DNA from 3 places in the Mesorhizobium sp. IMUNJ 23232 genome. Region 1 is predicted to be linked to each of the others. Evidence: predicted binding sites of a transcription regulator. Region 1 holds the regulator's gene; each other region holds the start of a gene.
The links. The regulator LexA, encoded in region 1, represses DNA repair genes until DNA is damaged. The targets are predictions, from matches to a motif close to TGTTCNNNNTGTGTTCNG.
Positions count from the first base shown of each region.

Region 1 (6,975 bases):
GGTGTTCGCCTGGCCCGGACTTGGCCTCTACATCACCCGCTCGCTGTTCAATGCGGACATGAACGCCGTGCTTGGCGGAACCATGCTGATCGGCGCGATCTTCGTCTGCCTCAACGTCTTCTGCGACATGCTTTACCGGCTGCTCGACCCGAGGGCGCGGACATGACCGCGCGCGACTGGCTGCTCACCGACACGCCCGGTTCGCGCCGTCAGGCCTCGTTCGGCCACTGGTATCGCAACTGGCTGGCTTTTCGAGGCAATCCCTTGGCCATGGTCGGCTTCGCGATCGTGCTGGCGCTGATCCTTGTCGCAGTGCTGGCGCCGGTGCTGCCGCTGCAGTCGCCGACCTTGCAGTCGCTCTCGACACGACTGCAGCCGCCGAGCGCCGAGCACTGGTTCGGCACCGACGAACTCGGCCGCGACATCCTTTCGCGCGTCGCCTGGGGCGCGCGGATCACACTTACCATCGTCATCATGGTGGTGGTGATCGTGGTGCCGATCGGCCTGCTGATCGGTACCATCTCCGGCTACATCGGCGGGGCGGTCGACGTTGTGCTGATGCGCATCACCGACATTTTTCTCGCCTTCCCACGGCTGATCCTGGCGCTCGCCTTCGTCGCGGCGATCAAGCCGGGGCTGGAAAGCGCCATCATCGCCATCGCCCTCACCTCCTGGCCGCCATATGCCCGTATCGCACGCGCCGAGACGATCACCGTGCGCAACGCCGATTTCGTCAAGGCTGCCCGCCTGCAAGGTGCTTCCCGCTTCCGCATCATCTGGCACTATATCGTACCGCTTTGCACCGCCTCGGTGATCGTGCGCATGACGCTCGACATGGCGGGAATCATCCTGACCGCCGCCGGCCTCGGCTTCCTCGGCCTCGGCGCCCAGCCGCCGACGCCGGAATGGGGCGCCATGATCTCCACCGGCCGCGACTACCTGCTCGACCAATGGTGGGTGGCGACGATCCCCGGCATCGCCATCTTCGTCGTCAGCCTCGGCTTCAACCTGCTCGGCGACGGCCTGCGCGACGTGTTGGACCCGAAGCGCTCATGAGCGAACCGATCCTCAACGTCGAGAATTTGCGAGTCACCTTCCCGACCTATCAGGGTTTTATGGACGTGGTTCGCGGCGTCAGCTTTTCGCTTGGCCGCGAAAGATTGGGCATTGTCGGCGAATCCGGCTCCGGCAAGTCGCTCACCGGCCGCTCGATCATGCGGCTCGTCCCGCCGCCCGGCCGCGTCAGCGCCGACCGGCTTTCCTTCATGGGCCTGGACCTGCTCCAGGTGCCTGCAAAGGAGATGCCGAAGATCCGTGGCAAGCGGATATCCATGGTGCTGCAGGATCCGAAATTCTCGCTCAACCCGGTGATGACGGTCGGCCAGCAGATCGAGGAGGCGTTCCGGCTGCATGTCGCCAGGGATCGCAAGCTTGCCCGTGCGAAAAGCATCGAGGCGCTGAAGGCGGTAAAGATCCGCGACCCGGAGGCGGTCTACCACCTCTATCCGCACCAGCTATCCGGCGGCATGGGCCAGCGCGTGATGATCGCCATGATGCTCATCCCTGAACCGCAATTGCTGATCGCCGACGAGCCGACCTCGGCGCTCGACGTAACCGTGCAGCTCCAGGTGTTGGCGATCCTCGACGACCTCGTACGCGAGCGCGGCATGAGCCTGATCCTCATCAGCCACGACCTCGGCATGGTCTCGGCCTTCTGCGACCGCGTGATGATCATGTATGCCGGCAAGGTGGTCGAAACCGTCAAGGCGAGCGACCTCCACCGGGTCCAGCATCCCTATGCAAAAGGCCTGCTCGCTTCCTCGCCGCGCCTTGGCGACGACCGGCCGGAACTGCCCGTCCTGCAACGCGACGCGAGCTGGGCAAGATGACCGCGCCGATGATCGCGATCGAAAATCTAGGCATCAGCTTCGGCAAAGGCGCGCGCCGGCTCGATGCCGTGCGCGACGTTTCGCTGGCCGTGGCCGAGGGCGAGGCGTTCGGGCTGGTGGGCGAATCCGGATCGGGCAAGTCGACGGTGCTGAACGCCGTAGCGGGCCTGATCGCCGACTATTCCGGAACGATCCGCATCGGCGGAAACGCGGTCGCGCCGGCGCGCAGCCATGCGCAGCGGCGGCTGATCCAGATGGTTTTTCAGGACCCCTACGGCTCGCTCCACCCGCGTCACACCGTCGACAAGGTGCTGTCGGAACCGGCGCGCATCCATGGGCTGTCCGACGTGGAAAAGCGCGTCGAACGCGCGCTTTCAGATGTCGGACTGAAACCCGAACACCGTTTTCGGTTTCCGCACCAGCTTTCCGGCGGCCAGCGCCAGCGCGTGGCGATTGCCCGCGCCATCATCCTGGAGCCACGCGGTCTTCTCCTCGACGAACCGACCTCGGCGCTCGACGTCTCCGTTCAGGCGGAAGTGCTCAACCTCTTGCGGCGCCTGCGACGCGAGCGTGGCTTCACCACCATCATGGTCAGCCACAATCTGGCTGTCGTTTCCTACATGTGCGACCGCGTCGCGGTGATGAACCGAGGCCGCATCCTCGAGACCCTGACCAGCGCCGACCTGGCCGCCGGACGGTTCGAGCATGCCTATACGCGGCAACTTTTCCGGGCGAGTTCTGGCTATGACCGTGAGTTGCTGGGCGATTTGTGGGAAGAGGCCTGATATCCACGATCTCCTCCGCGGCAACCGGGCCAAGTCTCGACCGGAGAGCACCGACGCATGATTTTGATTTCTTGGTTGCCCGGATCTTAACCCGATATTTAACGGTTGCGGAACACAACTGGAACAGATAGTGTTTGTTCTGGTTTTGTTTTTGGTGCGATTCTTGATGGGGCCGAGATGCTGACACGCAAGCAACACGAACTCCTGCTTTTCATCCACGAGAGATTGAAGGAGTCCGGTATTCCGCCCTCCTTCGACGAAATGAAGGAAGCCCTTGATCTGGCGTCGAAATCCGGCATTCACCGGCTGATCACGGCGCTGGAGGAACGCGGGTTCATTCGCCGGCTGCCGAACCGGGCGCGGGCCCTTGAAGTGCTCCGACTGCCCGATTCGATCGCCCCCGGCTTGAATGCAGCCCGGAAATTTTCACCAAGCGTGATCGAGGGTAGTCTTGGCAAGCGGTCGGCCGAACCGTCCCGCACTCCCTCCGCCGGCAATGACGATGTCGGTTCCGGGATCACGATCCCCGTCATGGGCCGCATCGCGGCCGGTGTGCCGATCGATGCGATCCAGCATCGGACGCATTCCATATCGGTGCCGCCCGAAATGCTGTCCGGCGGCGAACACTACGCGCTTGAGGTCAAGGGCGACTCGATGATCGAGGCGGGCATCCTCGATGGCGACACGGTGATCATCCGCAATGCCAATACAGCCACGCCCGGTGAGATCGTCGTGGCACTGGTCGACGACCAGGAAGCGACGCTGAAACGCTTCCGCAGGAAGGGCGCATCAATCGCACTGGAAGCGGCCAACCCGGCTTACGAGACGCGCATCTACGGCCCGGACCGGGTCCGGGTGCAAGGCAGGCTGGTTGGCCTGATCCGGCGCTACTGATTTTCCGTCGGCGCTTGGGCGGGCATCTTGCGCTGGTAGGGCGGAAGCCCGCGGGCCTCGCGGGAGAATATGCGGTTGCTGTGCCACGGGCGATCGGCGGAGCCGATGGCAAAGTGAACCTCGGCGGCATCGTCACTGCCCAGAGACAGGTAGACCGCTGCGCTTCCGTGGCGGGCGAGTTCTCGCTTTGTAACGACGGCGACGGCAGGATTTGCGCATTTCAACGGCACGGTCGCGTCGTCGAGGATTATGACGCCGGCAAAGGAACAGGCGATCCTGGCTTCCTCTGGGTCTGACGTATGAATGATCGCGGCTCCGGATGGATGCCAGCCGAGGCAGGTTATGTCGTCGCACAGGAAGGCACGGACTGAATCGTCCGCGGCGCTCTCTTCGAAGGAAGCAGCCGTGAAATTGTCGGCATTCGGGCCTTGAACTGAAGCTACCAGCCTTGTCGACAAGGACGCGTCGGACGAAGTGACGTTGCCGCTATTGCCATATCCGTTGCCTTTCTGACCTCCAGTCTCCACCGTTTCACTTGCGATCGAGGCTATCGGCGGATCCGGTCCAAAATCCTTCGTCGGCTTATGAAGACCGTCGGCCTGCAAGGTTCGTTTCCAGTTCTCCGCCGTGAAGACATTTGGCCGCGGCCTGTTGACCGCCATCAGCCTCTCGCCGGTGAGAAACCCCACCAGTCGGGCGTCCTCCGACACCAGCACGTCAGGCGTGCGCGTGGCGCCCAGCGTCAAAAGACCGGCGAGCGCAAACGGCAACGCGAGAAGCCGCAGCCAGGTTGTTGCGACGGTCGCGACGATCAGGGCAATAGTCAGGAGAACCACGGATTTTCCCGATATCAGCCCGACCGCATCGATCGGCGAGCGCGCGGAAAACCATTTCGCGACCTCGATCATCGCGGTGATCCCCTTGCCCATCACGTCGAGGAACGGCCCGTCGAAGCCGAACGGCATGGCGACAGACGCGAGCACCGCAAAGGGTACGACCAGCAGCGACACGATCGGCATCGCGGCCAGATTGGCGGCGAGGCTGAGCGGCGCGATCCGCTGAAAGTGATAGGCGCCGAAGGCCGCCGTTGCGAGACCGGCGACCAGGGAGGTGAGCAGCAACCCGACGACAAGCGCGCAGGCACGCCGCGCCGCAAGCGAAACCAGGCCTCTTCTGGGATGAAATGATCCGGTGCCGCTGCGTCGTTCTGTCCAGAAGGCGTACGCTCCGACAAGCGCCGCGGTCGCGGCAAAGGACATCTGGAAGCTTGGGCCAATGACCTCGTGCGGGGTGATCGCCAGCACGATGATCGCCGAGATCGCCAGATTGCGCATTGTCAGCGCCGCCCGATCGAAAATCAGCGCGATCAGCATGACGGCAAGCATCAGGAAACTGCGCTGCGCCGCGACCTCGCCGCCGGAAATGGCGAGATAAGCGGCGATGGCGGCGAGACCGGCCAGTGCAGCATATTTCCGGACCGGACGGCGCGACGAGATGCCGGGGAAAAGCGCGAATCCGGCCCTCAGCGCGCCGATGACCACGCCGGCGACAAGCGCCATATGCAGGCCGGAGATCGAGATGATATGGTAGAGGCCGGTACGGCGCAAAGCCTCGCTGACGTCGTTCGGGATTCCGGCGCGCACCCCGACGACCAGCGCGGCAGCGATTTCGCCCTCGGCGCCGCCGATGCGCTGCCGGATGCGTGCGGCGATGTCGTTTCGGGCATTCTCGATGAGCGTGCCGATCCGGTCGGCGAATCCCGGATCCGGCCGCGGGACCAGTTCCGGTCCCTTCATGAAATAGCCGCTCGCGCCGATGCCGTCGAAATAGCTCTCGAAGGAGAAATCGTAGCTGTCGGGGCGCACCGGCCCGGAGGGCGGCCGCAGCCGGACGAGGCCATTGACGATGGAACCCGCCTCGATGCCCGCCGGCGCCTTGCGAGCGGTCGCGCGGATACGGTCGGGTGCATAGCGAAGTTTCGGCCGCTCGGTCGCCATCAGATCAATGGTCAGCCGGGCGCGGCCGTTGGACAGCGGTTCGATGCTGACGACGCGCCCGGTGATGCGGGTCGACACATCGCCGCCGAGCATTTTGGTGCCCATGCGCCAGGTTTCGCCCTTGGCCAGCAGGATGCCGCAGAAGGTCAGCATAACCGCCAGTGCCGTCAGTTGCGGAATGCGTCCGCGCGGCAAAAAGGCCGCCGAAGCAACGGAGGCTAACAGACCGGCCGAAATCGATAGGAAACCCGGTTCGAAGGGCAGACCGAAATATACGAAGGCGCCGGCAGCGAGAAATACCGGGACGAGCAGAAACAGCGTCCCGCGCTCCCCTTCAAGCGTAGCCGCGTATTGCAGGACGACGGCCGCCCGGGCCGCCATGACGGGTACGGGCGGCAAGGTTTTTCCCGCGCGCGACCACTGCTCGATCCAGGTCCGGCGCGCAGGCACGACGACAAGCTCGCGGGATGTCGCGGGGACAGAGCGGGCCGCGGCCTCCATGTCCATCTTGCGGAACAGGAACCGTTCGTTCAGATCGCCTGCCGACACCTCCGACATGGCTTTCACTCAACCGGCGCCAAGGTTTTGCGGCGCATCGTGCAAGGCTGCGACTGCGCCCTTGCACCCCCGACCTTCTATGCTACATGAACGCCAATCTTTTTCCATGCACCGTCGGCGCGGACGCGCGGGGCGGTCTTCTTCCTTCGGAAATCTTTATGTCCCGCCCCGTCGTCACACGTTTTGCCCCCTCGCCCACCGGCTACCTCCATATCGGCGGCGCCCGCACCGCGCTGTTCAACTGGCTCTACGCCAAGCATACCGGCGGCCAGATGCTTCTCCGCATCGAGGATACGGATCGCGAGCGTTCCACCGACGCGGCGACGGCGGCGATCCTCGACGGGCTGACCTGGCTGGGCCTGAAATGGGACGGCGAGCCGATTTCGCAGTTCGAGCGCGCGCCGCGCCACCGCGAGGTGGCGGAGCAACTCGTCCGCATGGGCAAGGCTTACTATGCCTACGAGACCCCCGCGGAACTCGATGCCATGCGCGAGAAGGCGCGCGCCGAGGGCCGTCCGCCCCGCTATGACGGCAGTTGGCGCGACCGCGATCCGGCGCAAGCGCCGGCAGGCGTCAAGGGCGCCATCCGCATCAAGGCGCCGCATGAAGGCGAAACGATCGTCCGCGACCGCGTTCAGGGCGACGTGCGCTTCCCCAACAAGGATCTCGACGATTTCATCATCCTTCGTTCGGACGGCAATCCGACCTACATGCACGCGGTCGTCGTCGACGATCACGACATGGGCGTCACCCATATCATCCGCGGCGACGACCATCTGACCAATGCCGCGCGCCAGCAGGTCATCTACGACGCGATGGGATGGGAAGTGCCGGTCATGGCGCATATCCCGC
Region 1 is NZ_JBIRCY010000060.1:928-7,902, forward strand. It holds gene ACH196_RS30315 (ABC transporter permease) at 1-166, shown strand, start outside; gene nikC (nickel transporter permease) at 163-1,056, shown strand; gene ACH196_RS30325 (ABC transporter ATP-binding protein) at 1,053-1,889, shown strand; gene ACH196_RS30330 (ABC transporter ATP-binding protein) at 1,886-2,674, shown strand; gene lexA (transcriptional repressor LexA) at 2,852-3,568, shown strand; gene ACH196_RS30340 (ComEC/Rec2 family competence protein) at 3,562-6,123, opposite strand; gene gltX (glutamate--tRNA ligase) at 6,282-6,975, shown strand, end outside.

Region 2 (6,975 bases), on a different contig from region 1:
GTTGTTGGCGCGGAACGCCGCCGCCGACAGAGTGCCGGTGTCGAGCGCGGTGAAGATAGCGTCGGACAGGAGCATCCGGTCCGCCGCCACGCTGAAGTCAAGGATCTTGTCGACATTGGCCGCGCCGAGCGTCGAGGCGAATACGAAGGTATCCGCGCCGCTGCCACCCCGCAGCGTGTCGATGCCTCCCTTGCCTTCGATGCGATTGGCGCCGGCATTGCCGGTGATCTGCTGGCCGAACTCGTTGCCGGTGAGATCGATCGCCGAGGTGCCGGTCGAGCCGTTGGTCTGCAGGATCTCGATATCGACGCCGGTGCCGAGCCTGTAGTCGACAGCCGCCACCACCTTGTCGGCAGTGCCCTGCGAGGTGCTCTCTACAATCGCATCTCCAGAGTTGAACACCCGGTAGGTATCGTTGCCGCCAAAACCGCGCATGGCGTCCGCCGCGCCAGCCCCGCCGTCGTGAAGGATATTCGCCCCGGCATTACCGAAGATTTCCTGAGCAAATGCATTGCCGGTCAGGTCGATGGCGGACGTTCCGGTCGAGCCGTTGGTGAACAATTGCTCGACTTCGGCGCCGGCCCCGAGCTTGTAGTCCACCGCGGCGAGCACCAGGTCGAAGCCGTTGCCGGCGGTTTCGACGACGACGTCGCCGGAGTTAAACACCCGGTAGATGTCGTTGCCGCCCAGCCCCTTCATCACGTCGGCGGCACCGCCGCCGGTGTGCAGGACGTTGAAGCCGGCATTGCCAAGAATCTCCTGCTTCAGCGTGTTGCCGGTGAGGTCGATGTCTGAAAAGCCGTTCGTGTCCGTCGTCGACAATTGCTCGATATTGTCGCCACCGCCCAGGGTGAAGCTCTCCAGCGCCGCTGCGCGGTCGGCCGTGCCTTCGCCGACCCCTTCGATGATGCTGTCGGTTGCGGTCACGGTATAAAGATCATTGCCTTCGCCGCCGCCCAGCGTATCTCTACCGGCTCCGCCGTTGAGCGTGTCGCTGCCACCGCCGCCGACAAGAATGTCGTTGCCGGCGTTGCCGAACAGCTTGTTGGCCGCGTCATCGCCTTCTAGGTCGTCGTCGAATGCGCCGCCGGCCACCTGCTCGATGTTGGCGAAGGTGTCGCCCTGCGCGTCGCCGCCTTTGCCGCTGTTGAGGCGGAGCGAAACCTGCACATTCGCCGACGACCCGGAGTAGTCGGCGATGTCGATGCCCTCTCCGCCGTCCAATCGATCCGCGCCGGCGCCACCGACCAGGATGTCGTTGTCGTCCTCACCGAACAGATCGTCGCCATCCGCGCCGCCGATCAGGAGATCGTCGTCGTCGCCGCCACTGAGCCGGTCGACGCCGTTGCCCCCCTCGAGCCGATCGTTGCCACTAAAACCCTTAAGTTCGTCGGAGCCATTCAGCCCGCGGAGGCGATTGTCGACATCGTTGCCATCAATGACGTCGCCGAAACCGGAACCGTCGACGTTCTCGATATTGATCAAGGTGTCGCCCTTGGCGTCGCCGCCCTCCGTCGTGCCGAGCAGCAACGAAATGCCGACAGCGCCCCCGGACGAATCGTAGGCCGCGGTGTCGATACCGTCGCCACCGTCGATCGTATCCGCGCCCGCCTGGCCGGCGAGGATGTCGTCGCCGGAAAGGCCGCGCAATGTATCGTCTCCATTGAGACCGTTCATGGCGTTGCCCAGCGCATCGCCCTCAAGCGTGTCGGCGTGGCCAGAGCCCTGGAGGTTCTCGATACCGCCAAGAAAGTCGCCATCGGCATCGCCGCCCGCGCCGAAACCGCTATCGCCGAGGCCGCCGGTAAGTTTGGCGGTCACCCCGGCGCCCGAACCGGAATAATCGGCCGCGTCGATGCCGGCGCCGCCGCTCAGCAGATCGGAACCGGCGCCACCGATCAGGAAGTCGTTGTTGTCGCCGCCTGACAGGCTGTCCAGGCCGGAGCCGCCAACAAGAATGTCATTTCCACCGAGTCCGGCTATGATGTCGTCGCCTTCGCCGCCTTCGATGCGGTTGTCGCCATTGTCACCGGTGAGCGTGTCGCCGAAAGCCGATCCTCTGAGATTCTCGAAGCCGCCAATGATGTCGCCGTTCGCGTCGCCTCCGCCTGCGGCCCCGTTCAAGAGATCGATGACGACGCCCGCATCGGAGCTGTCGTAGACGGCCGTGTCGATGCCGTCGCCTCCGGCGAGGAAGTCGCCGCCCCTGCCGCCGATGAGGATGTCGTTTCCGCCATTGCCGAAGATGGTGTCGCCGCCCGCAAGTCCATTGATGGTGTTGGCGCCGTTGTCGCCGATAAAGCCGTCGTCGAAGGTCGAGCCGACGAAGTTTTCGACCGAGGTGAAACCGTCACTTTGGGCGTCTCCGCCCTCGGCGGTGCCCAGAATCCGGTCGACGAACACGGCCGAGGGGGAATCGGAGTATTCAGCAGTGTCGGAGCCTTCGCCCCCGTCTAGCGCGTCGGCACCCCCGAGACCGCGCAGCGTGTCGTTGCCGCCCAAGCCGTTGAGAGTGTCGGCATTTTCATTGCCGAACAGGGTGTTATTGCCTTCGTCGCCATTAATGACTGGCATGATGATGTTCCTTCCAAAAGTTTGATCTGCCGCACATGCGGCGGGTTGATCGCCGGCAAAGCGGCGGTGTTCACCGTCCGGCCATGCCGGCGGCGGGTGAGTTCCAGTTGGATTGGCAGTTTGTTGTTGTTCGGAGTTTTGCGCCGGGCAGGTCGCCTTTGACGCCGGACACCCGTCAGGGTGCCGGTTCGACGGGTGCAATCATCTCGTCACCTGCCGGAATTCCATCCGGCCCTTTCGGTAAAGGCGGGCGATCGGCGTCTGCCGCGCCCGCTTGCCTCAATGTTGTCCACGGTATGCGGAGGGCATTCCCTCGCGTTGCCGGTGTTGCCGGCGTCGCGCGGCGCACAGCCGACCCCGCCGGCCGTTGCCGGCCGGATGAAAATTTGCTCAAGGGCTTGTTGCGTCTTGCTGTCGGCTGTTCCTCAACTCGCCGGAGCGAACATCGCTGTTGTCTAAACTTCCATGGCGCGCAGCTTTGCGTCGAGCGAACCGATCCCCTCGGTCCCGAAGGTCGAGACATAGGCGGGCAAGAACTCGGGCGGCAGGAATTCGACGAGAACGGCGTTCTCGACCCATACCTTCACCACCTCGAACAGCCGCGCATCGACGAACTCGCAGCGCCAGCCCAGCCGTCCGGCTTTCGCCCTGATCTCTTCCTTGGCGTGCGGCGTGCGCACCAGCACATGGCTGCCGGCGCGGGGCCGCATGTCGTCGTCGAAGCCGATACCGAAGCGGGTGTCCGGGTCGAGGATGTTCCCCCACGGCAGCACTTCGAGGAACGAACCATTATCGTCGCCGTAGCAGACGAACCACGAGCCGTCCGGAAACGGCGGAACCGGCGCGCGGATTGCAGTGGCGTCGAGCATTTCCGCCAGTGCCTGGGCCACGTTTGCAGGTTCCCGCACGTTGAACGAGGCATGATACAGCATCGGTTACTTCTCCTGATTTCTCGGCACGGCCGCGTCGCCGTCGGCCTGGGAGGACGCGGAACGGCTTCTTGCGTGTTCGATCAAGGCCTGGATCGCCCATTGCGCCGCGTCGGCGGCCTCGGGCGAAGACAGGTCCCAATAATCCCTCATCGTTTCCCAGCCGGCGGCCGAGAACAGCACCTGCACGCTGGCCAGCAGCCGCATCCGTTCGGACAGATCCAGTCCGGCCAGGACGTCCTTCAGCGCCTCGCTGAATTTCTCGCGCCGCGCCTCGCCGCTACCGAGCCGAGCCGTCCGCCCATGCGGGTCGTGCAGCATCGCCCGCACCAGCGGCTCGCCCGCCTGGAAGGCGCCGAAGACCAGCGGAACCTGCTCGACCAGTTCCTGGGCCGAGCGGGGCGGCGCCGGCATACCAAGTCTTTCATTCATCCAGCCCCAAAAACTGCTCAGCACCGCTTCCTTGGTCGCATAGTGGCGATAGATCGTGCGCTCCGGCACTCCCGATACCACGGCAAGCGCCTTGAACGTCACGTCACCGCTGCCCGAGGCCAGAATATCGGCGACGCCGCGCATGATCCTGTCCTGCGTGAGCGCAGCCAGTTCGGCCCGCGCCGACATCGGTGTCGTCATTTGAGTCATCGCCAATCTCTCGTTCGGCGGCTCTAATGCCATATTAGCAGTAATACTGTCAACTCTTTTTCTGCGTCGATGTTCAGGCACCGAACCGGCCGCACGCGATGAAAAAAGCTGCGTGAGATTGCTCCCAGTGGGGATGATGCAACAATCACTTTTGACTTCCGGTGTGCATACCGTCAAAGTGAACGGAAGAGGAACAAAAGAGTCAAAAAGCCTGTTGACTCTGTCAGGAATGGGTTCCTAAATCGGTGAATGATACCACCAAACGACGCGACGAAAGCCGCCTCAACATGCTTACCAAGCCCGACCGCGCCACAATTTCTGCACTGCAGGAGCGTGTTCGCAGCCTTGAGGGTGGGGGCATGGGTAATCGAAATGTCCTGCCATTCGGGCTCGCAGATCTCGATCAACATCTGCCGGCCGGCGGACTGGCACATGGCGCTTTGCACGAGATTGCCGGCGGCGGCAATGGCGCAGTCGACGGGGCAGCCGCGGCGCTATTTGCCGCTGGCATCGCTGCACGAACAAAAGGCAAAGTGCTGTGGTGCGTAGCGCGGCAAGACCTGTTCGCACCAGCCCTTGCACGAGCCGGACTTTCACCGGACCGGGTGATCTTCGTCGAGGCCGGCGACGAGAAGTCTGTTCTCGCCTGTTTCGAGGAAGGACTTCGGCATTCCGGGCTTGGCGCCGTCGTGGCGGAATTGGCGCGATTGCCGATGACGGCATCACGACGCCTGCAGCTTGCCGCGGAAACATCATCGGGCATCGGCCTCGCCATTCGGCGATGGAGACGCCCCGCCGATGCGACCGATTTCGGGCAGTCGACTGCATCGGTAACGCGATGGCGTGTCTCGGTGCTGCCATCCCGTCCTTTGCCGGTGCCCGGCGTGGGTCGCGCCCGCTGGCGGCTTGAACTGATCCGCTGCCGTGGTGCCGAGAGTGCTGACTTCGAAGTGGAGGCCTGCGATGCCAAGGGTCGTCTCGCTCTTCCTTCCGCAATGGCCGACCGATCGCCTCAGAAGAAGATCGGACGCCGCATCATTGCCGCCTGACCGGCCGTTGGTTCTGGTCGGACGGGACGGCAACAGGCGCATTGTGCTTGCGGCGGACACGATTGCACTCAACCAGGGACTTCGCGTCGGCATGCCGGCAACCAAGGCGCAGGCGCTCGTGCCTGGGCTAGTCGTCCAGGACGCCAGGCCGCAGGAAGACGCCCAGGCGCTGGATCGGCTGGCGCTGTGGGCACTGCGCCGCTACTCACCCATCGTGGCTGTAGATGGGCTGGATGGGCTGGTGATCGACATCACCGGTGCCAGCCATCTACACGGCGGCGAGCAGGCGCTGCTTGTCGATCTGATGCAGCGACTCGACCATGCGGGCATCTCTGCACGCGTGGCCGTCGCCCAGAGTTGGGGCGCGGCCCATGCCGTTGCGCGCTTTGTTGGGCAGCCGACAAACGTGGTGTCGGCCGAGGCAACGCAGTCCACAATCGCAGAGCTACCAATCGCGGCGCTGCGGCTTGACGGTGCGATTGTAGACGGCCTTCGTGTGCTCGGTTTCGAGCGCGTTGGAGATCTGCTCGCGCAGCCACGAGCACCATTGACGCTGCGCTTCGGTCCTGAACTCGGCCGCCGATTGGACCAGGCGCTGGGCATCCTGAATGAGCCGATCGATCCGCTTCGACCAGCGGAGATTGTCGAAGTGCGCCGCAGTTTTGGCGAACCGATCGCCGCGGCCGAGACCATTGCAAAATACATCGGCAAGCTGGTCGGCGGCCTTTGCGGGGAGTTGGAAACACGAGGACTTGGGGCCAAGCGCCTCGACCTATTGATGCATCGTGTTGACAACACCATGAAGTCAATTCGCGTGAGCACCGCGCTTCCCGTGCGTGACCCCAAGCGGCTGAACAGACTGCTATGCGACAAGATCGAAAAGATCGATCCGGGCTTTGGCATCGAGTTAATGCGGCTGGCTGCGACGTGGGCGGAACCGCTTTCGCCGAAGCAGACGATTTCGTGGCTGATCGACGAGCCGGAGGCCGACATCTCCGATCTCATCGATACGCTCAGCAACCGTCTTGGCGACGGTCAGCTCTATCGCTTTGCACCACTACCCAGCGATGTCCCGGAGCGTTCGGTGCAGCGCGTGGCTCCCAGCGCACCGGAAGTCGGCGAATCTTGGCCGGATCACTGGCCGCGCCCGGCACGGCTGCTGACGCCACCGGAGCCGATCGAGGCTGTAGCGCTGCTTCCCGACCATCCACCGGCAAGCTTCACCTGGCGGGGCAGCCGGAGGCGTGTGAGGCGTGCCGATGGACCTGAGCGTGTCTTTGGCGAATGGTGGAAGCGCGACGCCGAACTTGCCGCCGTCCGCGACTACTTCCAGGTCGAGGATGATGCCGGCGAGCGCTTCTGGATTTACCGAGCCGGCGACGGCGAAAACCTCGACACCGGCTCGCATCGCTGGTTTCTGCACGGCATTTTTGCATGACCACCGCCCAATATGTCGAACTCCAGTGCACGTCGCATTTTTCCTTCCTTCGCGGTGCGAGTTCCAGTGAGGAGTTGTTTGCTCAGGCCGCCGTCATGGATATGTCGGCGCTCGGCATCGTCGATTGCAACAGTCTGGCCGGCATCGTCAGGGCGCATGAGGCTGCCAAGACCACAGGCGTCCGGCTGATCGTCGGCTGCAGGCTTGATCTCGCGGAAGGTGTTTCGATCCTCGTTTATCCCACCGGCCGCGCAGCCTATTCGCGCTTGTGCCGGCTGCTTTCGCTCGGCAAGAAGCGCGCGGGAAAGGCCAAGTGCGATCTGCGCTGGGAAGATGTGGCGGC
Region 2 is NZ_JBIRCY010000101.1:2,576-9,550, forward strand. It holds gene ACH196_RS36135 (beta strand repeat-containing protein) at 1-2,574, opposite strand, end outside; gene ACH196_RS36140 (hypothetical protein) at 3,030-3,506, opposite strand; gene ACH196_RS36145 (hypothetical protein) at 3,510-4,136, opposite strand; gene ACH196_RS36150 (ImuA family protein) at 4,433-5,194, shown strand; gene ACH196_RS36155 (Y-family DNA polymerase) at 5,109-6,632, shown strand; gene ACH196_RS36160 (error-prone DNA polymerase) at 6,629-6,975, shown strand, end outside.
Region 2: a site for LexA is predicted at 4,324-4,341, ahead of ACH196_RS36150 (ImuA family protein). Genes of this name have one in related genera too.

Region 3 (6,975 bases), on a different contig from region 1:
GCCCGACGAGCAGCGCGTCGAGGAATTCAAGCTGAAGAAGATGTGGAAGTCGCCCAACGGCACGATCCGCAACATTTTGGGCGGCACCATCTTCCGCGAGCCGATCATCATGAAGAACGTGCCGCGCCTGGTGCCCGGTTGGACCAAGCCGATCATCGTCGGCCGCCATGCCTTCGGCGACCAGTATCGCGCCACCGACTTCCGCTTTCCCGGCAAGGGCAAGCTGACGATAAAATTCGTCGGAGAGGATGGCGCCACGATCGAGCACGACGTGTTCGATGCGCCTGGCTCCGGCGTGGCAATGGCCATGTACAATCTCGACGAATCGATCCGCGAATTCGCCCGCGCCTCGCTGAATTACGGCCTGCTGCGCAACTACCCGGTCTACTTGTCGACGAAGAACACCATCCTGAAAGCCTATGACGGCCGCTTCAAGGACATTTTCCAGGAGGTCTACGAGCAGGAGTTCGAAGCCGAGTTCAAGGCGAAGAAGCTGTGGTACGAGCATCGCCTGATTGACGACATGGTCGCTTCGTCGCTGAAATGGTCGGGCGGCTATGTCTGGGCGTGCAAGAACTATGACGGCGACGTGCAGTCCGACACAGTGGCGCAGGGCTTTGGCTCGCTCGGCCTGATGACCTCGGTGCTGATGACGCCGGATGGCAAGACGGTCGAGGCCGAGGCCGCGCACGGCACCGTCACTCGGCATTACCGCCAGCACCAGAAGGGCGAGGAGACTTCTACCAACTCCATCGCCTCGATCTTCGCCTGGACGCGCGGTCTCGCGCATCGCGCCAAGCTGGATGACAACGCCGAGTTGAAGAAGTTCGCCGACACGCTGGAAAAGGTGTGCATTCAGACGGTCGAGAGCGGCTATATGACCAAGGACCTGTCGCTGCTGATCGGCCCCGACCAGCCCTGGCTCTCGACCACCGGCTTTTTGGACAAGGTCGACGAGAATTTGCAGAAGGCGATGGCCTGAGACCCATTGCCGGAGATTTGCGCCGACCAGCCAAAACGAGCGCCGCAGGTCTCCATTCGAAAGCGTCGCGGCGCGTTGGCTTCGGTCCCGCCGCGTCCTCCTCGTCAGATCATCTAGGATGACCGCACCATGCGCTTTCCCATCTTGGCCGCCACGCTGATCATCGGCGCATCCACCTTGGCACATGCTAAGACAAAATTGGTCGACATTGACGACGAGGTCGTGGTGCACCCCTTCAACCTGACCGCCGATGCCATCGAAGAGATGAACGTTCTCGACACAAGGGGAAACAAGATCGGAGAGATCGAGGAGGCCCTGGGGCCGACCAAGCAGAGGGCTACGGCAGTTGCGGTCGACCTCGTGGACGGTTCCGGCCTGAGGGACGATGACGAGGACATAATCGTACCGCTCGACGCCCTGATTCTTCAGGACAGCGGGTCGCTGGTCCTGAACGCGGACGCCAAGACGATCAAGAAATACGAGGTGTTCAGCGACTGACCCGGCCGCCGGCTGTTTTCAGCCGGAGCATCCTTGGGTAAGTCATCGCGCGCCTATGGGCTCGTTGATACACGCTGCGCGAATCAGGCGGCCAGCATCGCCGCCTTGACTGCCGCAATCGCCTCCGCCGACCGGGTTGCGTCCGGACCGCCCGCCTGCGCCATGTCGGGCCGGCCGCCGCCGCCCTGCCCGCCAAGCGCGGAGGACGCGACGCGCACCAGGTCGACCGCGCTGAAGCGTTTGGTGAGATCATCGGTCACAGCGACCACCACGCTTGCCTTGCCGTCGTCACCAGCGCCGACGAAGACGACGACGCCGGAGCCAAGGCTCTTCTTGCCCTCGTCGGCCAGTGGCTTCAGATCCTTGGGTGACACGCCGGAAACCGACTTGCCGAGAAAGCTAACGCCCGCAACGGATTCCTTTTCCGCGCCGCCGCCATCGCTTCCGCCGCCGCCAAGCGCCAGCTTCTTGCGGGCGTCGGCCAATTCGCGCTCCAGCTTCCTGCGCTCCTCGACAAGCGCCTCGACACGCGACAGCGCGTCGCCCGGCGAAACCTTCAGCGCGGAGGCGATGGCCTTCAGCCGCCGGTCCTGCTCATCAAGGTGCTTTCGCGCCGCCTCGCCGGTCAGCGCCTCGATGCGCCGCACGCCGGCCGCCACCGCGCTGTCGGAGAGGATGCGCACAAGCCCGATGTCGCCGGTGGAGCGGACATGGGTGCCGCCGCACAGCTCGACAGAATAGGGCCGGTTGGATTTCGCGCCGTGCAGGCCCGTGCCCATCGACACGACGCGCACCTCGTCGCCGTATTTTTCGCCGAACAGCGCCATCGCACCTTCGGCGATCGCATCGTCGACCGACATCAGGCGCGTCGTGACCGGGCTGTTCTGCACGACGATCTCGTTGGCCATAAACTCGACCTGCTCAAGCTCATCGGACGAGACCGGCTTGTTGTGCGAGATGTCGAAGCGCAGCCGGTCGGGCGCCACCAGCGAGCCTTTCTGGGCGACATGGGTTCCGAGGACTTCGCGCAGCGCTTCGTGGATCAGGTGCGTCGCCGAATGGTTGGCGCGCAACGCTGTGCGGCGCGCGTGGTCGACCTTGAGTTCGGCGGTCGCGCCGACCCGTACCGCGCCTTCCGCAACCTTGCCGAAATGCACGAACAGGCCGTCACCCTTCTTCTGCGTGTCGGTCACTTCGAAGCGGAAACCGTCGCCGGAAATGGTGCCGGTGTCGCCCATCTGGCCGCCGGATTCGCCATAGAAGGGAGTCTGGTTGACGACCAGGCCGACAGTCTCGCCCTGCGAGGCGGTTTCGACCGACGCGCCATCCTTCACCAGCGCCAGGACGACGCCCTCGGCCTGCTCGGTGTCGTAGCCCAAAAACTCGGTGGCGCCGGTCTTTTCGCGCACGCCGAACCAGACGGTTTCCGTCGCCGCCTCGCCCGACCCCGCCCAGCTCTTGCGGGCTTCGGCCTTCTGCCGTTCCATCGCATCCTGGAAACCGTCGAGATTGACGGAGATGTTGCGTTGGCGCAGTGCATCCTGCGTCAGATCCAGCGGGAAACCGTAGGTATCGTAGAGCTTGAAGGCCGTCTCGCCATCGAGCATATCGCCGGGGCCGAGCGTCGCCGTTGCCTCTTCGAGCAGACCGATCCCGCGCGCCAGCGTCTTGCGGAAGCGGGTCTCCTCCAGCTTCAGCGTCTCGGTGATGAGCGCCTCGCCGCGCGCCAGTTCCGGATAGGCGGCCCCCATTTCGCGCAGCAGCGCCGGAACCAGCTTCCAGATCAGCGGCTCGTTGGCGCCGAGCAACTGGCCATGGCGCATGGCGCGGCGCATGATGCGGCGAAGCACATAGCCCCTGCCCTCGTTGGACGGCAAAACCCCGTCGGCGATCAGGAAGCAAGACGACCGCAGATGGTCGGCAATGACGCGGTACGAGGCGACATTGTCCTTGTCCGGCCCGCGCCCCAGCGCCGACGCGGCGGCGTCGATCAGGGTGCGGAACAGGTCGGTTTCAAAGACGCTTTCGACGCCCTGCAGGATCGACGCCATGCGCTCGAGGCCCATGCCGGTATCGATGGAAGGCCGCGGCAGATCGATGCGCTGTTCCTTCGTGACCTGCTCATACTGCATGAAGACCAGGTTCCAGAATTCAAGGAAACGGTCGCCATCCTCTTCCGGGCTGCCGGGCGGGCCGCCCCAGATGTGCTCGCCACGGTCGATGAAGATTTCCGAGCATGGACCGCAGGGCCCGGTGTCGCCCATCGCCCAAAAATTGTCCGAGGTCGGGATGCGGATGATGCGGTCGTCGGAGAAGCCGGCAATCTTCTTCCACAGATCGGCCGCCTGGTCGTCGGTATGATAGACCGTGACCAGCAGCTTGTCCCTGGGCAGGCCGAAATCCCTGGTGATCAGGTTCCAGGCAAGCTCGATGGCGCGCTCCTTGAAATAGTCGCCGAAGGAAAAATTGCCGAGCATCTCGAAGAAGGTGAGGTGTCGGGCGGTGTAGCCGACATTGTCGAGATCGTTGTGCTTGCCGCCGGCACGCACGGATTTCTGCGAAGTGGTGGCGCGCGAATAGCTGCGTGTCTCCAGGCCGGTGAAGACGTTCTTGAACTGCACCATGCCGGCATTGGTGAACATCAATGTCGGGTCGTTGCGCGGCACCAGCGGGCTGGAGGCGACGACCTCGTGACCGTTCTTCCTGAAATAGTCGAGGAAGGTCGACCGGATTTCGTTGACGCCACTCATGCCAAAACCTTTTGAAATCCCGCGCGGCGGGGAAATGGAAAAGGCCTTTTAGCGGCAGCGCCAAAGCCTGTCCACAACACCGCAAGGCCCTGCAAAGCCCTGGCCGAAGCTTTGCCGGGAAGCGCCCGTCCGGGCGCGCCGATCCAAAACAGAACCGCCGGCGCGAGGCCGGCGGCAGGTCGACACAGTCAGGAGGATAACCGGTCACATCTCAGCGGCGTCGTCGAAGCCGGTATCCGGGCTGTTCTCCATGAGCTTCTCGGCAATCAGCCCGGCATTCTGGCGAAGCACCGTCTCGATCTCGCGGGCGGTATCCGGATTGTCACGCAGGAACAGTTTTGCATTCTCGCGGCCCTGCCCGAGGCGCTGCGAATTGTAGGAGAACCAGGCGCCCGACTTCTCCACGACGCCGGCCTTGACGCCGAGATCCACCAGTTCGCCGGTCTTCGACACGCCCTCGCCATACATGATGTCGAACTCGACTTGCTTGAACGGCGGCGCCAGCTTGTTCTTCACCACCTTGACGCGGGTCTGATTACCGACGACCTCGTCCCGGTCCTTGACCGCGCCGATGCGACGAATGTCGAGGCGCACCGATGCGTAGAATTTCAGGGCATTGCCACCGGTGGTGGTCTCGGGCGACCCGAACATCACGCCGATCTTCATGCGGATCTGGTTGATGAAGATGACCATCGTGTTGGAACGCGAGATGGTGGCGGTCAGCTTGCGTAGCGCCTGGCTCATCAGGCGGGCCTGGGCGCCGGGAAGCGCATCGCCCATCTCGCCTTCGATTTCCGCGCGAGGGGTGAGTGCCGCGACCGAATCGACCACCAGCACGTCGATCGCGCCGGAACGCACCAGCGTGTCGCAGATCTCCAGCGCCTGCTCGCCGGTGTCCGGCTGCGAGATCAGCAGGTTTTCCAGGTCAACGCCAAGCTTGCGGGCATAGACCGGGTCGAGCGCATGTTCCGCATCGACGAAAGCGCAGATGCCACCCTTCTTCTGCGCCTCGGCGACGGTATGCAGCGCCATCGTCGTCTTGCCCGAGCTTTCCGGACCATAGATCTCGATGACACGGCCGCGCGGCAGCCCGCCGACGCCGAGCGCGATGTCGAGGCCGAGCGAGCCGGTCGAGATCGTCGCGATCTCGACGACCTTGTCGTTGGCCCCGAGCCGCATGATCGAGCCCTTGCCGAAAGCCCGCTCGATCTGCGACAGCGCCGCATCCAGAGCCTTTGATTTATCCACAGATCTGTCCTCAACAAGCCGCAACGTGTTCTGCGCCATGATACATACCCCTTGATCGACTATGAAGGCCGGCTGATCCGATATCCCGGATAATTTGTACCGCTTTTGTTCTCATTTGGCAAGAGCACTCATCGCATTGTTTTTGCCTTCTTTTCCAAAAATGTTCGGATTCCGTTCCGTCCGACGGCATGCGGAATATGACCGCGAATCCACCGGCCCTATGGGACATCCGTGCCGCAGGCTTGCGCCAGTTGCGCCAACGTGTCGGTGATTCCGGCGAGATCGAAAACCGCCTCGCCGCGGCCGGAAAACACACCGAAGCGCCATGACAGATGCAGACGGCGCGCACGCGACAGCCTCGCCACCTGCTCGTCGCCATCGGTCTGCAACGCCCGGCCCTTCTGGGCCAGCACCCATTGCTCGTTGAAGGCGCCGCCATTGTCGAGCCGGATCGAGACGCCGATGCGGTCCTCGCCGGAAATCGTCTGCCGCACCACAACGGCCTGTCGCCACACCGGATAACGGCGCGCCTCGCAGGACAGCACGAGGGCCGGATGATAGTCGATCGTGCGGGTTCCGGCGGTCAGCGTGTTCAGGCTGTAGAGTGTCGCGGTTGCCGCGTCACGCCCCGCGGAAATCTTCCAGCGTCCCGCCTGCTGGGCCGCCGCACCATCGGCAGAAATCAGTACCGCGACCAAAACGGCGACAAGAGCCAGTCCGACAGATTTCGATCTCATGGAATTGCGCCGTCCGCCGCTGTCCGTTCGCGGACCAGTTTTCGGCGGGATGCCCCGTCAAAGCAAGACCCGCCAGGCCGGACAGACTGGCAGCATGCATTTCATGTTTAACCGGAGCCCGCGCTAAGGCTTATGTCACACAGTTCGGGGCTCACGCCCCGGGACATCCTGTAAAGCCGATCAGGGATCGTTTAGCAGGCGCCTCCACCAATCCCCTCTGCCGTGGCCGCCTTCTTCGCCAGTTCCTCCAGCTTCAGAACCGAGTTCCAGTTTCGCGCGGTGTTCTCGACGCCGATCAGTTTGTCGAAACGCTCCGCCATCTTCGACGTGCCGAAGCCGACCGGCGTGTGGAGATAGGCGACCTTGCCGACGAACTCGATCTTCTCCCCCTCTTTCGCATAGGCGCGGATCGCCGCGACATTCTTGTCCTGTGGCGCCTCTTCGAGAACCGCAGCGTGCAGAAATTTCGGAACCGAGACGGCATCCGGAAACGGATTGTTGGCGATCAGTTTTGACCATTCTTCCAGCGTTGGCGCATGGATCGCCTTGGCGAAACCGAATTTTTCCCGGCAGATCTCGGCGACTTTTGCGACCGTCTTGTCGCGCGAGAGACCGGTGCGCACCACGGCGTTGCCGCTGTTGATGTAGGTCGCGACATTCTCGAAGCCGGCCGCCGTCAGAGCTTCCCGCAGCGGGCCGGTCGGCAGTTGCGTCGCGCCGCCGACGCCGCGGAACAAAAGGATGAAGACCGTCACAACGC
Region 3 is NZ_JBIRCY010000031.1:72,012-78,986, forward strand. It holds gene ACH196_RS21815 (NADP-dependent isocitrate dehydrogenase) at 1-982, shown strand, start outside; gene ACH196_RS21820 (PRC-barrel domain-containing protein) at 1,112-1,480, shown strand; gene alaS (alanine--tRNA ligase) at 1,564-4,230, opposite strand; gene recA (recombinase RecA) at 4,435-5,517, opposite strand; gene ACH196_RS21835 (hypothetical protein) at 5,697-6,215, opposite strand; gene ACH196_RS21840 (DUF1697 domain-containing protein) at 6,407-6,970, opposite strand.
Region 3: a site for LexA is predicted at 5,640-5,657, ahead of recA (recombinase RecA). Genes of this name have one in related genera too.